3 regions of the Streptomyces sp. NPDC090106 genome follow, and region 3 is predicted to be linked to each of the others. Evidence: riboswitches for the same ligand, from Rfam matches in the RefSeq annotation. Region 3 holds a riboswitch; each other region holds the start of a gene.
The links. Region 3 has a riboswitch for thiamine pyrophosphate ahead of thiC (phosphomethylpyrimidine synthase ThiC). Riboswitches for the same ligand answer to the same signal wherever they lie in the genome.
Positions count from the first base shown of each region.

Region 1: linked by a shared signal. The riboswitch ahead of thiO (glycine oxidase ThiO) and the one ahead of thiC (phosphomethylpyrimidine synthase ThiC) in region 3 are both predicted to bind thiamine pyrophosphate.
Region 2: linked by a shared signal. The riboswitch ahead of ACIPSE_RS09560 (thiamine ABC transporter substrate binding subunit) and the one ahead of thiC (phosphomethylpyrimidine synthase ThiC) in region 3 are both predicted to bind thiamine pyrophosphate.

Region 1 is NZ_JBIVDS010000005.1:278,676-285,987, reverse strand. Features, by position in the region: gene metF (methylenetetrahydrofolate reductase [NAD(P)H]) at 1-750, opposite strand, end outside; gene thiE (thiamine phosphate synthase) at 937-1,584, opposite strand; gene ACIPSE_RS18325 (Rv2175c family DNA-binding protein) at 1,739-2,110, opposite strand; gene ACIPSE_RS18320 (NAD(P)/FAD-dependent oxidoreductase) at 2,176-3,393, opposite strand; gene ACIPSE_RS18315 (hypothetical protein) at 3,426-3,776, opposite strand; TPP riboswitch at 3,828-3,939, shown strand; gene thiO (glycine oxidase ThiO) at 3,937-5,097, shown strand; gene thiS (sulfur carrier protein ThiS) at 5,094-5,294, shown strand; gene ACIPSE_RS18300 (thiazole synthase) at 5,298-6,119, shown strand; gene pknB (Stk1 family PASTA domain-containing Ser/Thr kinase) at 6,237-7,312, shown strand, end outside.
Region 2 is NZ_JBIVDS010000002.1:879,815-887,126, reverse strand. Features, by position in the region: gene ACIPSE_RS09575 (LAETG motif-containing sortase-dependent surface protein) at 1-702, shown strand; gene ACIPSE_RS09570 (ABC transporter ATP-binding protein) at 771-1,790, opposite strand; gene ACIPSE_RS09565 (ABC transporter permease) at 1,790-3,391, opposite strand; gene ACIPSE_RS09560 (thiamine ABC transporter substrate binding subunit) at 3,451-4,527, opposite strand; TPP riboswitch at 4,524-4,630, opposite strand; gene rlmN (23S rRNA (adenine(2503)-C(2))-methyltransferase RlmN) at 4,665-5,771, opposite strand; gene ACIPSE_RS09550 (hypothetical protein) at 5,815-5,991, opposite strand; gene ACIPSE_RS09545 (NUDIX domain-containing protein) at 6,001-6,450, opposite strand; gene ACIPSE_RS09540 (phosphatidate cytidylyltransferase) at 6,811-7,312, opposite strand, start outside.
Region 3 is NZ_JBIVDS010000004.1:532,677-539,988, reverse strand. Features, by position in the region: gene ACIPSE_RS16220 (hypothetical protein) at 133-996, shown strand; gene thiC (phosphomethylpyrimidine synthase ThiC) at 1,217-3,022, opposite strand; TPP riboswitch at 3,015-3,204, opposite strand; gene ACIPSE_RS16210 (YibE/F family protein) at 3,276-4,820, shown strand; gene ACIPSE_RS16205 (SsgA family sporulation/cell division regulator) at 5,124-5,561, opposite strand; gene ACIPSE_RS16200 (IclR family transcriptional regulator) at 5,661-6,395, opposite strand; gene ACIPSE_RS16195 (DUF5326 family protein) at 6,674-6,886, opposite strand; gene ACIPSE_RS16190 (cupin domain-containing protein) at 7,076-7,312, opposite strand, start outside.

The sequences.
Region 1 (7,312 bases), on a different contig from region 3:
TGTGAGGATCCGCTCTTTCAGGGCGTCCGGGAAGGCGGCGTTGGTGAGGGACGGGATGCGTTCCAGCGTCCTCACGCTGCCGATCGGCATGATCTCCGGGATGATCGGCGTCGCGCACCCGGCGGCGGCGACCTTGTCGCGAAGCCGCAGGTAGTCCTCGGGTTGGAAGAACATCTGGGTGATCGCGTAGTCGGCGCCGGCCCGGCACTTGTCGACGAAGTGGCGTACGTCGGCGTCCCACGCGGCGCTGCGCGGATGCATCGCGGGGAAGGCCGCGACGCCGACGCAGAAGTCCCCGGAATTCTTGATGAGTTCAACCAGCTCGGCGGCGTACGTCAGCCCCTGGGGGTGCGGCACCCAGTCGCCCATCGGGTCGCCGGGCGGGTCGCCGCGCAGCGCGAGCATGTTGCGGATCCCGGCGTCGGCGTACTGGCCGATGATGTTGCGCAGGTCGGCCACCGAGTGGTCGACGGCGGTGAGGTGCGCGATGGGCGTGAGCGTGGTGTCGGAGGCGATCGCCTCGGTCGCCTTGACCGTGCCCGCGCGGGTGGAGCCGCCGGCGCCGTAGGTGACGGAGACGAAGTCGGGGGCGACGGCCTCGACCCGGCGCAGCGCGTTCCACAGGTTCCGTTCGCCCTTGGGGGTTTTCGGGGCGTAGAACTCGAACGAATACGTCGTCTTGCCGGTCGCGAGCATGTCGCGCACGGTGCGGGCGTGATCCGACCTGGTGGATGCGGTGCCGAGGGCCATACCGGCAGGTTAGCCAGGGGGCGTCGGTCCCCCAACCGGATCACTGAAATTTGCCCGTTTTGTCGACTTGTTGTCCACCCCTCGGACACCCGGACGGACCAATGGAGACCGCGCGGAGGCGGCACGGAGGCGGCGCGGAGGCCGCAGGGAGCCGGCCCGCCCGGTCCTGGGCGGTTCACGCGCGGGTCACATGCCCCGCACCCGCTTCGCGAACTCCGCCGCCGCCGCGCCCGGGTCGGCCGCCTCCGTGATGGCCCGGACGACGACGACCCGGCGGGCGCCCGCGTCGAGGACCTCGTCGAGGTTGCCGAGGTCGATGCCGCCGATGGCGAACCAGGGGCGGTCGGTGCCGAGGGCGGCGGTGTACCGGACCAGACCGAGGCCGGGGGCGTGGCGGCCGGGCTTGGTGGGGGTGGGCCAGCAGGGGCCGGTACAGAAGTAGTCGACGCCGTCCTGGACGGCCGCCGCCGCGGCTTCCGTCTCCGCGTGCGTGGAGCGGCCCACGAGGACGCCGTCGCCGAGGATCGCCCGCGCGGCGGGGACGGGCAGGTCGCCCTGGCCGAGGTGGAGCACGGCGGCCCCGGCGGCGTGGGCGACGTCCGCGCGGTCGTTGACGGCGAGGAGCTTGCCGTGCCGGGCGCAGGCGTCGGCGAACACCGCGAGGTGCTCCAGCTCCTCGGCCGCCTCCATGCCCTTGTCGCGCAGCTGCACGATGTCGACCCCGCCCGCCAGGACGGCGTCCAGGAACTCGGGGAGGTCGCCCTGACGCCGGCGGGCGTCCGTGCAGAGGTAGACGCGGGCGTCGGCGAGGCGGGCGCGGGCGCTGTCGGTCATGAGATCCCCCGGGGTCGGTGGCGTACGAGCCAGCCCACCCTACGACCCGCGGTGCGGGCAGCCGCGGCCGTGTTCCGCACGGCCGCGGGTCACTGCCGCGGGGCCGCCCGTCGCTCCTGACGCGCGGGCGGTCGTGCGTGTCGGCTCGGCCGGGTCAGACGGCGAGCGCCTGGGCGCGGCGCTTCACCTCCGTGCCGCGGTTCTCGCTCAGGGCCTGGGCGGGCGTGCCCGGCAGGCTGTCGTCGGGAGTGAAGAGCCACTCCAGCATCTCTTCGTCCGTGAAGCCGTCGTCCCGCAGGAGCGTCAGGGTCCCGACGAGGCCCTTGACGACCTTCTGCTCGACCCCGTCGATGAAGGCGGCGGGGACGTGCAGCGCGCGGTTCTCACCCCGGCGCACGGCGATGAGCTGGCCGTCCTTGACCAGCTGGCGCACGCGCGTCACCTCGACGTCGAAGATCTCGGCGATGTCGGGGAGGGTGAGCCAGGCGGGGACGAGAGCATCGGTCTTTGCGTCAATCTCGGTCACGGCATCAAGCGTGCCATCTAGGACTGACAGCCGGAAGCCGGACCCCCTCCACCTGCGGTTTCCCGTTAGGCCACGGCGGTCTTCAGGGGCTTGGCCGGGTCCGTGAGGAGTTCCGCGTCCAGGGACGTGCCCGCCTCGATCAGGCGCCGTCCCTGGGCCAGGTCGCGGGGCCGGCCGACCGCGAGGAGGGCGACGAGCCGTCCCTCGCGCAGCCAGCAGACGGTCCAGGCGGGGCCGGAGGGGTCGCCGCGCCACAGGACCGTGTCGCCGGGGGTGTGGTGGCCGGCGTACTGGACGAAGCGGCCGAACTGCTCGGACCAGAAGTACGGGACCGGGTCGTAGACCTGGGGCGTCTCGCCGACGATGTTGGCGGCGACCGTGCGCGGGCCCTGGAGCGCGTTGTCCCAGTGGTGGACCAGGAGCCGCTCGCCGTACCGGCCCGAGGGGAAGGAGGCGCAGTCGCCGACGGCGTAGACGTCGGGGACCGAGGTGCGCAGGCCGTCGTCGGCGACGACCTCGCCGTGGGCGCCGAGCGCGATGCCCGAGCCGGTCAGCCACGCGGTCGCGGGGCGGGCCCCGATGCCGACGACGACGGCGCCGGCCGGCAGCCGGGTGCCGTCGGCGAGGAGGACCTCGCCGGGCACGACGCGCTCCACGCGCGCGTGGGTGCGCAGGGTGGCGCCCGCGTCGGCGTACCAGGACGTCATCGGCGCGGCGACCTCGGCGGGCAGGGCCCCGGCGAGCGGCCGGTCGGCGGCCTCCACGACGGTGACCGCGCAGCCCGCCTCGCGCGCGGCGGTGGCGAACTCGGCGCCGATCCAGCCCGCGCCGACGACCACGATGTCGTGCTGCCGGGCGAGCACGGGGCGCAGCCGTTCGGCGTCGTCCAGGGTGCGCAGCAGGTGGACGCCGGGCACGCCCTCCGTGCCGGGCAGCCGGACCGGTTCGGCACCGGTGGCGAGGACCAGCACGTCGTACGGGAACACCCCCTCGGAGGTGTCCAGTTCGCGGGCGTCCGGGCGGACGCCGAGCACCTCGACGCCGAGCCGGAGTCCGATGCCGAGCGCCTCGAAGTCGATGTCGAAGGCGGACCCCTCGGCCTTGCCGAGGAGGACGGCCTTGGACAGGGGCGGCCGGTCGTAGGGCTGATGGGGTTCCGCGCCGATCAGGGTGATCGTGCCGGTGAACCCCTGTTCGCGCAGGGCCACGGCGGTCTGGACGCCGGCCATGCCCGCGCCGACCACCACCACGTGCCGCTGCGACCTCGTCGTCTGCTCGCTCACCGGATCACCATAGACACCTGACAATTTGTCAGTCAGCGGCCGTGCACCGTGACCTGCTCCACAACGCTGGTCCCGCTGCCCCGCTGCGACTCCCACTCCCAGCTCTCCTCCAGCCGCAGCCTGCCGTCGGCGAGCTCCACCACGAGGGACACGCAGTGGCCGGAGGAGGTCGTCCCGTCGGTCTTGAGCTGCACGTACCGGAAGTCGAGCCGGTCGCCCTGACGGGTGCCGACCAGATGCCCGCGCACCACGTCGCCGCCCTCGTACTCGGCCCAGATCTCGCCGTCCTTCTCGTGGTACGTGAACCGGGTGCGGGTCCCCACCTGACCTGGGGCCTGGTCGGCGACGGGGGCGAGGACGAGGCCGTCCAGCGAGCGGGGCATGACGGAGGGCTCCTTACGAAGGCGCGAAACCACGGGCTAGGGTGGCCAACGTAGAGCACTCGCGGGAGCCCGGACGCACCGGGCTGAGAGGGAGGCTGGCGGCCTCCGACCGTACGAACCTGATCCGGGTCATGCCGGCGAAGGGAGGGGCTGGACGCCCATGTCCTCACGTACGTCAGACGTCCTCGTCGTCGGGGGCGGGATCATCGGGCTCGTGACGGCCTGGCGGGCCGCGCAGCGCGGTCTCGCCACGGCCGTCGTGGACCCCGAGCCGGGCGGCGGGGCCGCCCGGGTGGCCGCCGGGATGCTGGCCGCCGTCACCGAACTGCACTACGGCGAGCAGACCCTGCTCGGCCTGAACCTGGCCTCGGCGCGCCGCTACCCGCGGTTCGCGGCCGAGCTGACCGACCTGACCGGGCACGACCTGGGCTACCGGCGGTGCGGCACGCTCGCGGTCGCCCTGGACGCGGACGACCGCGCCCATCTGCGGGAGCTGCACGCCCTGCAACGGGACTCGGGGCTCGACTCCGAGTGGCTGTCGGGGCGCGAGTGCCGGCGCCTGGAGCCGATGCTCGCGCCCGGGGTGCGCGGCGGGCTGCGGGTGGACGGCGACCACCAGATCGACCCGCGGCGGCTCACGGCGGCGCTGCTGGCCGCGTGCGAGCACGCGCGCGTGGTCTTCCACCGCACCTGGGCCGAGCGGCTGGACGTCGTCCGGGACCGGGCCGCCGGGGTCACCACCGCGGACGGCACGCGGCTGGCCGCGCACCAGGTCGTGCTGGCCGGGGGCAGCCTCAGCGGGCGGCTGGCCGGCGTCCCCGGTGCCGTCGTGCCGCCCGTGCGCCCCGTGAAGGGCCAGGTGCTGCGGCTGACGGTGCCCGCGCGGTACGCGCCGTTCCTGAGCCGCACCGTGCGGGCCGTGGTGCGCGGCGGCCAGGTCTATCTGGTGCCCCGCGAGAACGGCGAGCTGGTCGTCGGCGCGACCAGCGAGGAGCTCGGCTGGGACACGACGGTGACCGCGGGCGGCGTCTACGAGCTGCTGCGCGACGCGCACGAACTGGTCCCGGGGATCACGGAGCTGCCGCTGACCGAGACCCGCGCGGGGCTGCGACCGGGCTCCCCCGACAACGCTCCCCTGCTCGGCCCGACCGAGCTGCCGGGACTGCTCCTGGCCACCGGCCACCACCGCAACGGCGTGCTGCTCGCGCCCGTCACCGGCGACACGCTGGCGCACGCCCTGGTCACCGGTGAACTGACCGACGAGGCGCGCCCGTTCACCCCGCGGCGGTTCTCGGCGAGCCTCACGGAGGCGCCCGCGTGAACATCTCCGTCAACGGACGCCCGCGCGACGTCGCGCCCGGCACGGCCCTGGACAGCGTCGTGCGCTCCCTCGCCCCGGCGCCCTCCGGGGTGGCCGCCGCCCTCAACGAGACCGTCGTCCCGCGCGCCCAGTGGCCCTCGACCCCGCTGTCCGACGGCGACCGCGTCGAGATCCTCACCGCAGTCCAAGGAGGCTGACCCATGGCCGACGATCCCTTCGTCCTCGGCGGTACGGCGTTCTCGTCCCGGCTGATCATGGGCACCGGCGGCGCGCCCAGCCTGGACGTGCTGGAGCGGGCCCTGATCGCCTCGGGCACGGAGCTGACGACGGTCGCGATGCGCCGCGTCGACCCGTCCGTGCACGGCTCGGTGCTCTCGGTGCTGACCCGGCTCGGCATCCGGGTGCTGCCCAACACCGCGGGCTGCTTCACCGCCGGTGAGGCCGTGCTGACCGCCCGTCTCGCGCGGGAGGCGCTCGGCACGGACGTGGTGAAGCTGGAGGTCATCGCCGACGAGCGGACCCTGCTGCCCGACCCGATCGAGCTGCTGGACGCCGCCGAGACCCTGGTCGACGACGGCTTCACGGTGCTGCCGTACACCAACGACGACCCGGTGCTGGCCCGGAAGCTGGAGGACGTGGGCTGTGCGGCGATCATGCCGCTGGGCTCCCCCATCGGCTCCGGGCTGGGCATCCGCAACCCGCACAACTTCGAGCTGATCGTCGGGCACGCGCGCGTGCCGGTGATCCTGGACGCGGGCGCGGGGACCGCCTCGGACGCGGCGCTGGCGATGGAGCTGGGCTGCGCCGGGGTGATGCTCGCCTCGGCGGTGACCCGGGCGCAGGAGCCGGAGCTGATGGCGCACGCGATGCGGCACGCGGTGGAGGCGGGCCGGCTGGCACACCGGGCGGGGCGCATCCCGCGGCGGCACTTCGCGCGGGCGTCCTCGCCGCACGAGGGGCGGGCCCGGCTGGATCCGCACGACGAGCGGGCCCGGCCGGATCCGGAACGCCCGGCTTTCTGAACGTATGTTCGACCGATGTCCGCGACTTTGCGACGTCCGTCACAGGTCGGCTGCAACTGAGCCCTTATCTCGGCCGAACCGGATGGGCTGTCAGTGTCGGCTCGTACACTCACCTGCGTGGATACGACCCTTCAGGACCCATTGGTCGGGCAGGTGCTCGACGGCCGCTATCGCGTGGAGGCGCGGATCGCGGTCGGCGGGATGGCCACGGTCTACCGGGCCGTGGACACCCGCCTCGACCGCGTGCTCGCGCTGAAGGTGATGCACCCGGGCCTCGCGGCCGACGCCTCGTTCGTGGACCGGTTCATCCGCGAGGCCAAGTCCGTCGCCCGGCTCGCCCACCCCAACGTGGTGCAGGTCTTCGACCAGGGCACGGACGGGTCGTACGTCTATCTGGCGATGGAGTACGTCGCCGGCTGCACCCTGCGGGACGTGCTGCGGGACCGCGGCGCGCTCCAGCCGCGGGCCGCGCTCGACATCCTGGAACCGGTGCTGGCCGCGCTCGGCGCCGCGCACCGGGCCGGGTTCGTGCACCGCGACATGAAGCCGGAGAACGTGCTGATAGGGGACGACGGCCGGGTCAAGGTCGCCGACTTCGGCCTGGTCCGCTCGGTCGACACGGTGACGAGCACCACCGGCGCCGTCCTCGGCACGGTCGCCTACCTCGCCCCCGAGCAGATCGAGAACGGCACCACCGACACCCGCGTCGACGTGTACGCGTGCGGTGTCGTGCTGTACGAGATGCTGACCGGCGAGAAGCCGCACGACGGCGACTCCCCCGCCGTGGTGCTCTACAAGCATCTGCACGAGGACGTCCCGCCGCCCTCGGCGATCGTGCCGGGGCTGGCCTTCGCGCTGGACGAGCTGGTCGCGGCGGCCACGGCCCGCACCCCGGACGTCCGCCCCTACGACGCGGTGGCGCTGCTGGCGCTGGCCCGCGAGGCGCGCGCCGGGCTCAGCGGGGACCAGCTGGACGCGGTGCCGCCGCAGGCCCTGTCGGCGCAGCACAGCACCGCCGAGGACCGCACCAGCGTGATCCCGCGCTCGCTCACGGTCCCGCGTCTGCTGCCGGTCAACGAGGACGAGCCGGAGGAGGGGGTCCATCGCACGAGCCGTTTGGCGAGCCCGCCGCCCCCGCCGCGCCGGCGCCGTTCGGGTCCCTCGCCGCGCGGGCCGCTCGCGGTCGTCGTGGC
Region 2 (7,312 bases), on a different contig from region 3:
GTGGCAGTTCTGTCCATATCCCGCCGCACCATCGCCCGTTCCGCTCGCGCCCTCGGGGTCGCCTCCGCCTCGGCCGCGCTCGCGCTCAGCGCTTCCGGCACCGCGCTGGCCTGCAACATCGGCGAGTTCTCCGCCGAGGCCAAGTGCGATGGCACCCAGGGCGTCATCACCGTCACCGACGTCGACAAGGCCGGCGTCGAGGCCACCGTCTCCGTGTACCTCGTGGAGAACAACGCCGACGTCCGCAAGGTCGGCGAGCAGACGGTCAAGGGCTCCAAGGAGGGCACGACCATCACCTTCGAGGAGGCCTGGCAGCCCAACGCGGAGTACCGCGTCCACGTGGTCGCCCTGCCCTACATCAAGGGTGACGACATCAGCCCGAACGTGACGACCCCGGCCACCGCCTGCAAGGGCGAGGACGAGACCCCGACCCCGACGGCCACGCCGTCGCCGTCGGAGTCCGAGTCCACCCCGGCCGAGGAGGAGTCCGACAGCCCGACCCCGTCGGCCTCCGAGAGCAGCACCGCTCCCGCGGAGACCTCCAGCAACGTCCCGACCCCGGCGGCCGGTGAGTCCAACCTCGCCGAGACCGGCGCCAACTCCAACACCGGCGTGATCGCGGGCATCGCGGTCGCCTTGGTCGCCCTCGGTGGCGGCGCGGTGTTCTTCGGCCTCCGCCGTCGTGGAGCGGGCACCCGCTAGTCGGTACCGCAAGCCGCTGTGGCCCGCCCTCGGTCAGGGGGCGGGCCACAGTCACGTCCGAAGCGGTGTCAGCCGAGTACGACGGTGTCGTCCGCGTCGAACTCCACCCGCACCGCGTCCCCGACCGCCGGCGCCCGGCGCAGCGCGCACGCCGCCTCCAGACGCGGCGCACCGCCCTGAGGCTGGAGCCGCACGGCGACATGGGTGCCCTTGAAGGTGCGGGCGGTGACGGTGCACGGCAGCCCCGTGTCCGCGAGCCGTACGCCCGCGGGCCGGACGAGCAGGCCCCGCACGCCCTCCGGGGCCCCTGCGGGGACCGGGAGCCTCCCCCAGGGGGTGTCGGCGCTCCCGCCCGCGACGGTGGCCTCGACGACGTTCTCGAAGCCGAGGAACCGCGCGACGAACTCGTCGGCGGGCCGCTGCCAGACCTCAAGAGGCGTACCGGACTGGGCGATCCGCCCGTCCCGCATGACGACGACCCGGTCGGCGAGCGCGAAGGCCTCGCCCTGGTCGTGCGTGACGGCGAGCACCGTGGTGCCCAGCTTGCCGAACAGTTCGCGGAGTTCGACGACCAGGCGTTCGCGCAGCGAACGGTCGAGCTGTCCGAGGGGCTCGTCGAGCATGAGCAGGCGCGGCCGGGGCGCGAGCGCCCGCGCGAGCGCCACCCGCTGCTGTTCACCACCGGAGAGGGAGGCGACGGCCCGCCCGGCCGCCCCCGGCAGCCCCACCAGCTCCAGCAACTCGCGCACCCGGCCGCCCTGTTCCGCCCTGGCCACCCCGTGCATGCGCAGCCCGAAGGCGACGTTCCCGCCGACGTCCCGCTGCGGGAAGAGCTGATGGTCCTGGAACATCAGGCCGATCTCCCGCCGGTGCGCGGGCACCCGCGCCTGGTCCCGCCCGTCGAGCAGCACCCGCCCCTCGTCGAGATGCTGAAGTCCGGCGACCGCCCGCAGCAGCGTCGACTTCCCGCTGCCGCTGGGCCCGAGCACGCACACGATCCCGTGCTCCTCGACCCCGAGGTCCACCGCGTCCAGGACGGCCCGGCCGCCGAACCGTACGGTCGCGCGCTCCAGCTTCAGCAGCGACATCAGAACTCACCCGTCCGATCGGTCCGCAGCCGCTCCAGCACCAGCAGGGCCGCCGCGCACACCACCATCAGAATCGTCGAAAGAGCCATGGCCTGGCCGTAGTTGAGGTCCCCGGCCCGGCCCAGCAGCCGGGCCACGGCGACCGGCAGCGTCGGGTTGTCGGGCCGCGCGATGAACACCGTCGCCCCGAACTCGCCCAGCGACACCGCGAAGGCGAACCCGGCCGCGATCAGCAACGCCCGCCGCACCAGCGGCAGATCGACCTCCCGCCACACCCGCCAGGGCGAGGCGCCGAGCACGGCGGTGGCCTCCCGCAGCCGCCGGTCCACGGCCCGCAGCACCGGCAGCATGGTCCGCACCACGAACGGCACCCCCACCAGCGCCTGCGCGAGCGGCACCAGGATCCAGCTGGCCCGCAGATCCAGCGGCGGCTCGTCCAGCGCGATCAGGAACCCGAACCCGACGGTCACCGCCGACACCCCGAGCGGCAGCATCAGCAGCGCGTCGAAGCCCCGCACGAACCGTCCCGCGTCCCGCCGGGTCAGCGCGGCGGCGGCGAGCCCGCCGACGACGACCGCGATGACGGTGGCGACGACGGCGTACTCCAGCGAGTTGCCGATCGCCTCGATGGGCGGCACGAGGAAGACACCCCCGTCGGACTCGGTGAGCGCCCGGTAGTAGCCGAAGTCGGGCGTGTCCAGCGACCGTTGCACGAGCACGGCCAGGGGCAGCACCAGCAGCACGGCGATCGTGACGAGGACGCCGCCCAGCAGCGCCCACTGCCGGGCCCCGCGCGGGCGCCGCGATGTCACCTCGGGCGAGACGAGCCGCAGCGCGCTCTCCCGCCGCCGTACGGTCCAGGCGTGCAGGGCGAGGATCGCGCCGACGGCGGCGAACTGGACGATCGTGAGAACAGCGGCCGTGGCGAGGTCGAAGATCTCCGAGGTCTGCCGGTAGATCTCCACCTCCAGAGTGGAGAAGGCCGGTCCGCCGAGGATCTGCACGACACCGAAGGAGGTGAAGGTGAACAGGAAGACCATGAGGGCCGCGGCGGCCACGGCGGGCGCCAGCGCGGGCAGGGTGACCCGCCGCCAGGCCCGCCACGGCGAGGCGCCCAGCATCCGCGCGGCCTCCTCCTGCCGTGGGTCGAGCTGCGCCCAGAGTCCGCCGACGGTCCGGACGACGACGGCGTAGTTGAAGAAGACGTGCGCGAGCAGGATCGCCCACACGGTCGTGTCCAGCCGCAGCCCCCACAGTGCGTCGAGGAGCCCGCCCCGCCCGACCAGCGCCAGGAACGCCGTACCGACGACGACGGTCGGCAGCACGAAGGGGACGGTGACGATCGCCCGCAGGACCTGTTTGCCGGGGAATTCGTAGCGGGCGAACACATAGGCGCCCGGCAGGGCGACCGCGAGCGTGAGCGCGGTGGAGGCGAGCGCCTGCCAGGTGGTGAACCACAGCACGTGCCGGATGTCGGACTGCCCGAGGACCTCGGCGATCCGCCCGAACCGCCAGACCCCGTCGGCCTTCAGCCCGCGCGCGAGGATCGCGGCGACGGGATAGGCGAAGAAGACGCCGAAGAACGCGACGGGCAGGGCCATCAGCCCGAGCCGCGCCGCGTTCCCCTTCCACCGCGGGGTCGCGCGGGGCGCGCGGGGGGCTACTTCAGTACGAGCGACGTCCACGACTTGACCCAGTCGTCACGGTTGCCGGCGATCTTCGCCGGTTCCATGGTCTCGGGGTCCTCGGCCTGCGGACCGTACTGAGTGAACTCCTCGGGTACGGCCGCGCCCTGGACCACCGGGTAGACGAACATGTTGAGCGGCATGTCCTCCTGGAACGTCCTGCTCACCAGGAAGTCCAGCAGCGCCTTGCCGCCCGCGCTGTTCTCCGCGTTGCTCAGCAGGCCCGCGTACTCGACCTGGCGGAAGCAGGTGCCGGTCGCGACGCCGGTGGGGGCGGTGCTGGGCCGGGGGTCGGCGTAGATGACCTCGGCGGGCGGCGAGGAGGCGTAGGAGACGACGAGCGGCCGGTCGGCCTTGGCCTTCTTCCCGCCGGCCGACCCGGAGAACTCCTCGTTGTACGCCTGCTCCCAGCCGTCGACGACCTTCACGCCGTTGGCCTTGAGCTTCGTCCAGTACGCCTGCCAGCCGTCGTCTCCGTACTTCGCGGCGGTGCCGAGCAGGAACCCGAGCCCCGGGGAGGACGTGGAGGCGTTCTCCGTGACGAGGAGGTCCTTGTACGCGGGCTTGATCAGGTCGTCGAAGGACGTCGGAGGCGCCAGGTCGTGCTCGCTGAAGTACGCCTTGTCGTAGTTGACGCAGATGTCGCCGGCGTCGATGGGGGTGACGCGGTGCCGGTCGCCGTCGACGCGGTACTCCGCCTCGATGGTGTCGGCGCCCTTCACCTCGTACGACTGGAAGAGGCCGTTGTCGAGCGCCCGGGACAGCAGGGTGTTGTCGACGCCGAAGAAGACGTCGCCCTGCGGGTTGTCCTTGGTGAGGATCGCCTTGTTGACGGCCTGCCCGGCGTCGCCGTCCTCCAGGACCCTGACCTTGTAGCCGGACTTCTTCTCGAAGGCGGCGAGGACGTCCTTGGAGACGGCCCAGGAGTCATGGCTGACGAGGGTGACGGTCTTGGAGCCGGAGCCTGCGGAGTCCGACGCCCCGGACCCGCACGCGGACAGCGAGACGAGACCGAGGCCGACGAGGACAGCCCAATACTTCTTGGTGTTCACGGTGATGACCGAACTTCCTACCCAGAATGACCTGGGCGAGGTTCAGAGGGTCTGCGGCCTGGTGCCGCACTCTCAGCGCTGGAGCGCTCCCCTGTCGGATATGAAAATGTCGTACTACAACGGTGTGCGAGCCCAGGTTACCGCTCGGTGGCCGCGAGCTGACCGCAGGCCCCGTCGATCTCCTGCCCCCGGGTGTCCCGGACGGTCACCGGCACCCCGTGGGCCGCGATGGCCTCGACGAACGCCTTCTCGTCCTCGGGCCGCGAGGCGGTCCACTTGGAACCCGGGGTCGGGTTCAGCGGGATGAGGTTGACGTGCACGGGCTTGCCGCGCAGGAGCCGTCCGAGACGGTCGCCGCGCCAGGCCTGGTCGTTGATGTCCCGGATGAGCGCGTACTCGATGGACAGCCGCCGGCCGCTCTTCGCCACGTACTCGAAGCCCGCGTCGAGGACCTCGCGGACCTTCCAGCGCGTGTTGACGGGGACGAGGGTGTCGCGCAGCTCGTCGTCCGGCGCGTGCAGGGAGATCGCCAGGCGGCACTTGAAGCCCTCGTCGGCGAACCGGTGGATGGCGGGCACGAGCCCGACCGTCGACACGGTGATGCCGCGCTGCGAGAGCCCGAGGCCGTCGGGGTTGGGGTCGGTGAGCGCGCGGATCGACTGCGCGACCCGCTTGTAGTTGGCGAGGGGCTCGCCCATGCCCATGAAGACGATGTTCGACAGCCGGGCCGGCCCGCCCGGCACCTCGCCGTCGCGCAGCGCCCGCATCCCGTCGACGATCTGATGCACGATCTCGGCGGTGGACAGGTTCCGGTCCAGCCCGGCCTGCCCGGTCGCGCAGAACGGGCAGTTCATTCCGCAGCCGGCCTGCGAGCTGATGCACATGGTGACCCGGTCCGGGTACCGCATCAGCACCGACTCGACGAGCGTCCCGTCGAACAGCCGCCACAGCGTCTTGCGCGTGGTCCCCTGGTCCGTCGACAGATGCCGCACGACGGTCATCAGCTCCGGAAGCAGCGCCTCCTGGAGCCTGGGACGGGCCGCGGCGGGAATGTCCGTCCACTCCGCGGGGTCGTGCGCGTACCGCGCGAAGTAGTGCTGGGACAGCTGCTTCGCACGAAACGGCTTCTCCCCGATCTCCGCGACCGCCTCCTTGCGCTCGGCGGGCGTGAGATCGGCGAGATGCCGCGGCGGCTTCTTGGCTCCGCGCGGCGCTACGAAAGTAAGTTCTCCGGGCTTAGGCATGGCTGTACCAGTGTCGCAGATCGCCGGAGGTGCCCCGTTCGGCTCAGAACAGGCCGAGGATCACCACGACGGCGTTGCTGCCGTAGGACTTCGTCCGGTGCCAGAGACCGCAGTACCGGCGGGGCCTGCGGCGGCCGTCCTGGCTGAGGAGAGCGTCGCACCAGCCGCACGGCAGATCGCCGCTGTAGGTGCCGTCGTCCTCCAGACGCGCCCGCGCCATGTGCTCCCCCTACGGCTTCCGCCACTCCCACACGTGCACGACGACCGCGCTGTCGCCCGTCTCCTCCGTCGAGAAGGCCCCGTCGGGCAGGTCCGGCACCTCCACGTCGACCGTGTGCAGCCGGTAGTGGGAGGGCAGGCCCGGGTAGGACGGCGAGACCTCGTGCTTCTCCCGGGTCGAGACGCTCGCCGCGTCCACCGCGGTTGCCTCGCGTCCCAGCTCCTCGCGCACGCAGCGCGCGGCGGTCTCGGCCACCGTCTCGCCGGGTTTCCTCTTCTCGGAGGGCGGCGCGGCACGCGTCCGCTCGCTCCCGTCGCGCAGCACCTGCCGGACCTCGGTGAGCCACAGCCCGCCGCGCCGCACCCGCAGGGACACGACCTCGACCCGCCGCACCGGCCCGTCCAGCAGCGTCGACTCCCCCGCCCGGACCTCCGCCAGCAGATCCGACACGGACTTCACGCCCCGGGCGCCCCACCCGTCACACCCGACGCCCTGCCCCCGCAGCCACGCCGTCAGCCCCGCCTCGTCACCCCACACACGCCTCACCCCTCCCGCGCCGATCGTACGCACGGAAGGGGTGAGCCGGAGAGAACAGAAAACCAGGCCCTCAGCCACTGCCCACGAACAGCACCAGCAGCAACCACACCACCGGCGCCGTCGGGAGCAGGGAGTCCAGGCGGTCCATGCCGTATCCATGTGCCGCTAACGCGGCGCGGCGCCATGGCCCCCTGCCCCCACCCGACAAACGACTCACCCCTCCCGCGCCAGCACCGCGCACAGAAGGGGTGAACCGAGAAGAACAGAACCAGAACCAGAACCTCAGCCACTGCCCACGAACAGCACCAGCAGCAACCACACCACCGGCGCCGTCGGAAGCAGGGAGTCCAGGCGGTCCATGATGCCGCCGTGGCCCGGGAGCAGGGTGCCCATGTCCTTGATGCCGAGGTCACGCTTGATCATCGACTCGCCGAGATCGCCCAGCGTGGCGCTCGCGGCGACGGCGAGGCCGAGCAGGAGGCCCATCCACCAGGTGCCGTCGTCGATGAGGAACTGCATGCACAGGGCGCCCGCGACCATGGCGAAGGACACCGCGCCGAGCAGGCCCTCGCGGGTCTTGCCGGGGCTGATGCGCGGGGCGAGCTTGTGCTTGCCGAAGCGCCAGCCGACGGCGTACGCCCCGGTGTCGCTGACGACCGTGAGGAGCAGGAACGTGACGACGCGCTGCGGGCCGTCCTCGGCCGTCAGCATCATCGACACGAACGTGGCGAGGAACGGGACGTAGAACGCCGCGAAGACACCCGCCGTGACGTCCTTGAGGTAC
Region 3 (7,312 bases):
CAATTTCTGGAAACCCCCTGTCACCGCGTGCCGTCGCCGCTCTACCATCGGCTTATCCGTAGCAGGCTCCCCTCCGTTTCTGCCCGACGGCTCGTCGCCATGCGAGCCCCAAGCCCTACGGAGCATCGGGGGATGCACATGAACAGCGTTCCGCAGCACCTGCTGAGCGAGGACCGCCAGGAGTACGAGCGGATCCTCGATGAGGCGCTGCGCTCCGCCCCACACCGCCCGGAACTGGCCGCGATAGGCCAGCGTCTCAACCCGGAACAGCTGCGCACCATGGCGCTCAACGCCACCGCGCTGATCACGGCGGCAGCCGCCACGGAATACCAGCACTACGTGAAGGTCCGCGAGGAACTGCGCCATCCGGCGCCGTCCACCCCGACGACCGTGCGGGAGTCCGGCTCCACGGAGTCCGGCTCCAGCACGGTGGGGCTCGCGGCCACCATGGGAGAGGTCACCGAGACGGCCGGCGCGGGCGCCGTGGCCGTCGTCGCGGTGCTGGCTCCCGTCCTCGCCGGAACCGCCGCGGCGATCTTCCTGCTCGTCGGATACATCCTCAGAATGCTCGACCCCGAACAGACGTTCGCGAAGACGATGCTGACCACGGGATGGGTGTTCGGAGCGATGGCCGCGGTCGCGATCCTCGTCGCCGCGGTGGGGCTGCTGCTGACGGCCCTGCGCAACCGGCCCTCGCTCGACACGAGCGTGAACGCCGAGCTCAACGGGGAGGTCGCCCGGGCCAGGGAAGCCTGGCGGGAAGCCCTGCTCGTCCGGGGCGTCCTGCCGTTCCTGCGGGAGGCGCTCGCCGACCCGGGCACGGCGGCGGCCCTGCACCGCCCGGCACCGCCCGCGCCCAGCCGTATGCCCCATCTCGGCTACGACCGCCCGGGGTTCACCAGCCCCGACGACGGTCCCGCGGGCCCCCGCCCGAGTTTCAGCAGCCCGGACTACACCAGCCCGGACTTCGGTGGCCCGGAGCACCAGCCGGAATAACCCCGGCCTGCGCTCCCCACCACGAAGCCCTGCGGGGCGAACCGCCCGGGGGAGCGCACGCCGGTCGGCTCACGCGTGACCAGCGCGACGCCGTGGGAACCGTCGCGCCCCGGCACGTCCGGGGCGGGCCGTCCGGCGAGGAGCGCCCCACCAGAACAGCGACCGCACCGGCGCCGCTCCCCGGCGTCGGGATCCAGGGAGCGGTGGCCGTACGGGCGGCTCAGTCCGCGATCGGGAGATACACCCGGTTCCCCGCCGCCGCGAACTCCTTCGACTTCTGCGCCATGCCCTCCTCGACCTCCGCCTGACTTCCGCCATGGCGGCGGCGGATGTCCTGGGAGATCTTCATCGAGCAGAACTTCGGTCCGCACATGGAGCAGAAGTGCGCTGTCTTGGCCGGTTCCGCCGGGAGGGTCTCGTCGTGGAACTCGCGTGCCGTGTCCGGGTCGAGGGCCAGGTTGAACTGGTCCTCCCAGCGGAACTCGAAGCGGGCGTCCGACAGTGCGTCGTCCCACTCCTGGGCGCCGGGGTGGCCCTTGGCGAGGTCCGCCGCGTGAGCCGCGATCTTGTAGGTGATGACGCCGGTCTTCACGTCGTCACGGTTGGGCAGGCCCAGGTGCTCCTTGGGCGTGACGTAGCAGAGCATCGCCGTCCCCCACCAGGCGATCATCGCGGCGCCGATACCCGAGGTGATGTGGTCGTAGGCGGGCGCGATGTCCGTGGTGAGCGGGCCGAGCGTGTAGAAGGGGGCCTCCTCGCAGATCTCCTGCTGAAGGTCGATATTCTCCTTGATCTTGTGCATCGGGACATGCCCGGGGCCCTCGATCATGGTCTGTACGTGGAAGCTCTTGGCGATCGTGTTCAGCTCCCCGAGCGTCCTCAACTCGGCGAACTGCGCCTCGTCGTTGGCGTCCGCGATGGACCCGGGCCGCAGGCCGTCACCGAGCGAGTAGGTCACGTCGTACGCGGCGAGGATCTCGCACAGTTCCTCGAAGTTCTCGTAGAGGAAGCTCTCCTTGTGGTGCGCCAGACACCACGCGGCCATGATCGAGCCGCCGCGCGAGACGATGCCCGTCTTGCGGTTGGCGGTCAGCGGGACGTACGGCAGCCGCACGCCCGCGTGGACGGTCATGTAGTCCACGCCCTGCTCGGCCTGCTCGATGACCGTGTCCTTGTAGATCTCCCAGGTCAGCTCCTCGGCACGGCCGTCGACCTTCTCCAGCGCCTGATAGAGCGGCACCGTGCCGATGGGGACGGGGGAGTTGCGCAGCACCCACTCACGGGTGGTGTGGATGTTGCGACCGGTGGAGAGGTCCATGACCGTGTCGGCGCCCCAGCGGGTGGCCCAGGTCATCTTCTCCACCTCCTCCTCGATGGACGAGGTGACCGCGGAGTTGCCGATGTTGGCGTTGACCTTCACCAGGAACCGCTTGCCGATGATCATCGGCTCGATCTCCGGGTGGTTGACGTTCGCCGGCAGCACCGCGCGGCCCGCCGCGATCTCCTCGCGGACCACTTCGGGGGCCACGTTCTCCCGGACGGCCACGTACTCCATCTCCGGCGTGATCTCGCCCCGGCGCGCGTACGCGAGCTGCGTGACCGCACCGCCGTCACGGCTACGGCGCGGCACCCGTGGCCGGCCCGGAAAGACCGCGTCCAGGTTGCGCAGATTCCCGCCGCGCGGCGAGGTGTGCTTGATGCCGTCGTCCTCGGGGCGGACGGGACGGCCCGCGTACTCCTCGGTGTCACCGCGGGCGATGATCCAGTTTTCCCGCAGCGGCGCCAGCCCCCGGCGGACGTCCGTCTCCGCGAGCGGATCGGTGTACGGGCCCGATGTGTCGTACAGGGTGACCGACTGCCCGTTGGTGAGATGCACCTGACGGACCGGCACCCGAAGGTCGGGGCGCGAGCCCTCGACGTACGCCTTGTGCCAGCCGATGGACTTCCCGGCCTCCGTGGCGTTCTGGCCCTCGACGGGCTGTTCGTCCTGGCTGGAGGCAGGCGTGCGTGCGTCCTTGATGGTCATGAGACCTACTCCCTACGCCGGCATTACCCGGTAACAGGTTCGGCGGTCGACGCAGCGTTTTCCGTCCGCCGACGTTTCGTGGGGAACGTCACTCACAGGTGACGACGTTCCACGTGAAACATCGCTGGGACGGAGGTCAGCGCCCTCTCAGCCCGGTGCTCCGAGCTCCCGCGTGTACAAAGGTGGCCCCACGCTAGCGTCAATTCGGGCGCGGTGAACAGGGGGCCCCTGGCGTTCTTGCGATGATCGGGCGGTGACCACGACACCGCAGCCTCCGTACCCACCTCATGAGCCGCCCCATGGGCCCTCGCACGGCCACCCCAACGGCGGCGGACAGGACCACGGGCACGGACATGGGCAGGGGCATGGGCACGGGCAGGCGTCTGGGCACGGGCCCGGGCATGGGCCCGGAGGCTCCGGCGGGAACGGTGGCGGGGGCGGAGGCGGGGGCGGAGGAACAGGCGGTGGCGGCGGTCACGGGCACGGGCACAGGCACAGCCATGGCCCCGCGGCGCCCGTCTCCAAGCATCTGCGCAAGGTCATCGCCGCGATCCTGATCCCGTTCGGCGTCGCCGTGGTGGCCGGGCTCGTCGTCCTGTGGCCCGGGGGCGCCCCGGCGCACGAGCGCACCGGCGTCGGCTTCGACCGGCAGACACAGCAGGCGACGGTCACCAAGGTCGTCTCGGTGAGCTGCAAGTCCGTGAACGCCTCGGGCGGGACCCCGACCGGCGACACGTCCACCGCGGAGGGCTCCTCCGCCCAGCAGGAGGCCGACGGCGACTGCAAGAAGGCCACGATCCGCGTCGACACCGGCCACGACAAGGGCCGTACGTTCACCGAGATCGTGCAGCCGGACCAGACCCGGCAGTTGCACGAGGGCGAGAAGGTCGTGGTCGCCTACGAGCCCTCGGCCCCGAAGGATCTCCAGTACTCCGTCACCGACGTCAACCGGCGCTTCCCCATGGCGCTGCTGGCCGGCATCTTCGCGCTCGCCGTCGTGGTCGTCGGGCGACTGCGAGGCGTGATGGCGCTGATCGCGCTCGCGATCAGCTTCATGATCCTGAACTTCTTCATCCTCCCCGCGATCCTCCAGGGCTCGAACCCGCTGGTCGTGGCGGTCATCGGGTCCAGCGCGATCATGCTGATCGCGCTGTATCTGTGCCACGGCCTGTCCGCACGGACCTCGGTGGCGGTCCTCGGCACCCTGATCTCGCTGCTGCTGATCGGTGTCCTCGGCTCGCTGTTCATCGGCTGGGCGGCCCTCACCGGCAACACCGACGACAACACCGGTCTGATCCACGGCCTGTACCCGTCGATCGACATGAGCGGTCTGCTGCTCGCCGGCGTCATCATCGGCTCGCTCGGTGTCCTCGACGACGTGACCGTCACCCAGACCTCGGCGGTCTGGGAGCTGCACGAGGCGAACCCCTCGATGGGCTGGCGCGATCTGTACCGCGCGGGCATCCGTATCGGCCGCGACCACATCGCGTCCGTGGTCAACACCCTCGTCCTCGCCTACGCGGGCGCCGCCCTGCCGCTGCTGCTGCTCTTCTCGATCGCGCAGAGCAGCGTCGGGACGGTCGCCAACAGCGAGCTGGTCGCCGAGGAGATCGTGCGCACGCTGGTGGGCTCGATCGGCCTGGTCGCCTCGGTGCCGGTCACCACGGCGCTGGCCGCCCTGGTGGTCGCCGCCGACCGCCCGGGCCCGGCCCCCGTACCGGGCGGCGGCGAACCGGCCCTGGCGGGCGCCCCGTCGACACCGGCACGCGGAGGCAGGGGACGACGCCGGAAGCGGTGACAGGGGGCCGTACCACGGAGCGGTGACCGCGGGCGGTGCCGCGAAGCGACCTCGTGAGCCACCGGAGCGGCGACCGGATCAGCGGCCGGAGGCGGCGCCGGAACCCCGGACCGAGCCGGCACAGGAGCGGTGGCCCGAGTAGGCACGGGAGCGGTGGGTGGCGGGGGCCGTTGCGCCCCTGCCTCCTCCGCCGCTCATGCCGTCTCTGCCGCTGCTGCCGCCTCTGCCGCTCCGAGGAGAAGCGTTCCTGCGACGCCCCACGCGCCGCTGTGAAGCCTTCCCCCCTCGCCAAGGCCTCTCGGTTCAGCCCGCGCTCTGTTCCTCCGCCAGGATCCGGTCCAGCGCCTCCTCCAGGCGGTCGTCGAAGTCGGCGAGCGCACCCTCCTGGCCCAGCGGCACCAGCTTGTCGGTGCGGTCGAGGAACGCGATGAGCGGCGCCGCCGAGGAACGGAACAGCGCCTGGTCGCCGCCGACCTGAAGCCGGATCAGCACCTCACCGAGCGTGTCCGCCTCGGCCGGGGAGATCCGCACATCCCCCTCGCCGCACGGCCGCCCCACTCCGTCGATCAGCAGTTCCCGCCCGAACGCCCAGGTCACGGGCGCGTCTCCGGGCAGATGGAACGTCAGCCGCACGGCATAGGGATCACAGGTCTCGTACCGCAGTTCCACCGGAATGCGGAAGGAGAGCTCCTCGGAGACGAGGAAGCTCATCATGACCTCTGCCTGTACGGACTCGCGCATCGCCTACCCCGTCATCTGCCGTCGACTGGCCGGGAATGAACCCTTTGACACTGCACGAATCTTGCTGAACGTACACGGTAGATCACAAGGAGTGAGTTTTCAGATACTGATAGAGATCGCCAACGACCCCAGCAGCCGCCCCACCTCGTCCTGCAGACGGCGCGTGGCCTCCACCAGACGGTCGGCCTGATGGAAGGGGAGAGAAATGGCCATCGTCGCGGCGGTGGGACCCACCGTGATGGGGATCGCCGCGCACACCGTGCCGAGGGCGTACTCCTGTTGCTCGAAGAGCGGCTCCATCCGCCGGGCCCGGCCCAGCCGCCGCAACAGCGCGTCATTGTCACGCACGGTGTACGGGGTGACCGTCCGCACGGGGTACCGGTCGAGGTGGTCGCGGCGCGCGTCCTCGCCCAACTGGGAGAGCAGGCACTGGCCGATGGCGTGCGCGTGTGCCGTCTCACGGAAGTCGGCCCACTCCTCGACCGCCCGGTTGCCCGGGGTGTCCGCGACACAGACGACCTCGATCTCGCCGTCCCGGTACATCGCGTAGTACACGGGGGCCCCGATCGCGTCCCGCCAGTGGGCCAGGGTCTCCGCGACCGTGCTGCGACGTTTCTGCTTCGCGCTGCTGCTGCTCAGCCGTTCCGCCGCCTCGCCCAGGAAGAACAGGCCCTTGTCCCGGCGCAGATAGCCCTCGTGCACGAGGGTGCGCAGCAGGTGGTACGCCGTGGGGAGGGCCAGCCCGGTCTCACGGGCCAACTGCTTGGCGGGGGCGCCGTTCTCGTGCTCGGCGACGCACTCCAGGAGGCGCATCGCGCGTTGGACGGAGCCGATGAGGGTGGCGGTGGGGGGCTGCTCCTGCTGTTCCGGCTGCCGCGTGCTCGCCGAGTGTTCCGGTTGCTTCGGCTGTAGGGGGACGTGGAGCTCTGCGGGTGGGCTGTCGACCGTGGCCAAGGGGTGCTCCCGTAGCGCGAGGGGGATTTGGGACTCTAACCGTCCGTCGCCGCCCGGAGACCGCCTGTACCGAAAACTTCCCCCGCCCGAGGGAACCCGTGGTTCCCGTTACCGGTCCCCGATCCCCCGCTCGGGCCCGGCCGACCGCCGCGCCGTCCTCACCAGTCGCTGCGCGAGGAGGAGTTCGACATGAACTTCCGCACGATGTAGATGAGTCCGCCGACCAGAGCCACGAACAGCAGGGCCTTGAAGAGCAGCCAGATGACGAATCCGACGACGCTCGCTATCAGTCCGCCGAACACGACCAGGGCGATGACCGGCACCGCGATCCACTTCACCCACCAGGGCAGTCCCGCGAAGATCTCTCCCATTGCTCTCGTCCTTACCTCTCCGCCCGATGCTCGCGCCGCTCGCGCCGGGTCCTGTTCGCAGGCCCTGTTCGGTCCTGTTCGGTCCTTCGATGTCCTGCACTCGATGCTAGGACGAGCAGGAGCCCGGCGGGGGCCCAGGACCCCTTGTCCTCCCCTGACTGATCCCCTAGGGAACCCCGAGGTGACGGCTCAGCTCTCCGGTGGAGAGAACACCACCATGACCCGCAGGTCCTCGCTGATGTGGTGGAACTTGTGGGCGACCCCGGCCGGGACGTACACCACGCTGCCGCGGGCCACCTGCGTGGTCTCCATGCCGACGGTGATCGCCGCACGGCCGCTCACGACGAAGTAGACCTCGTCCTGGTTGTGCGGCTTCTGTGGATCATGCTCGCCGGCGTCCAGCGCGTACAGGCCGACCGACATGTG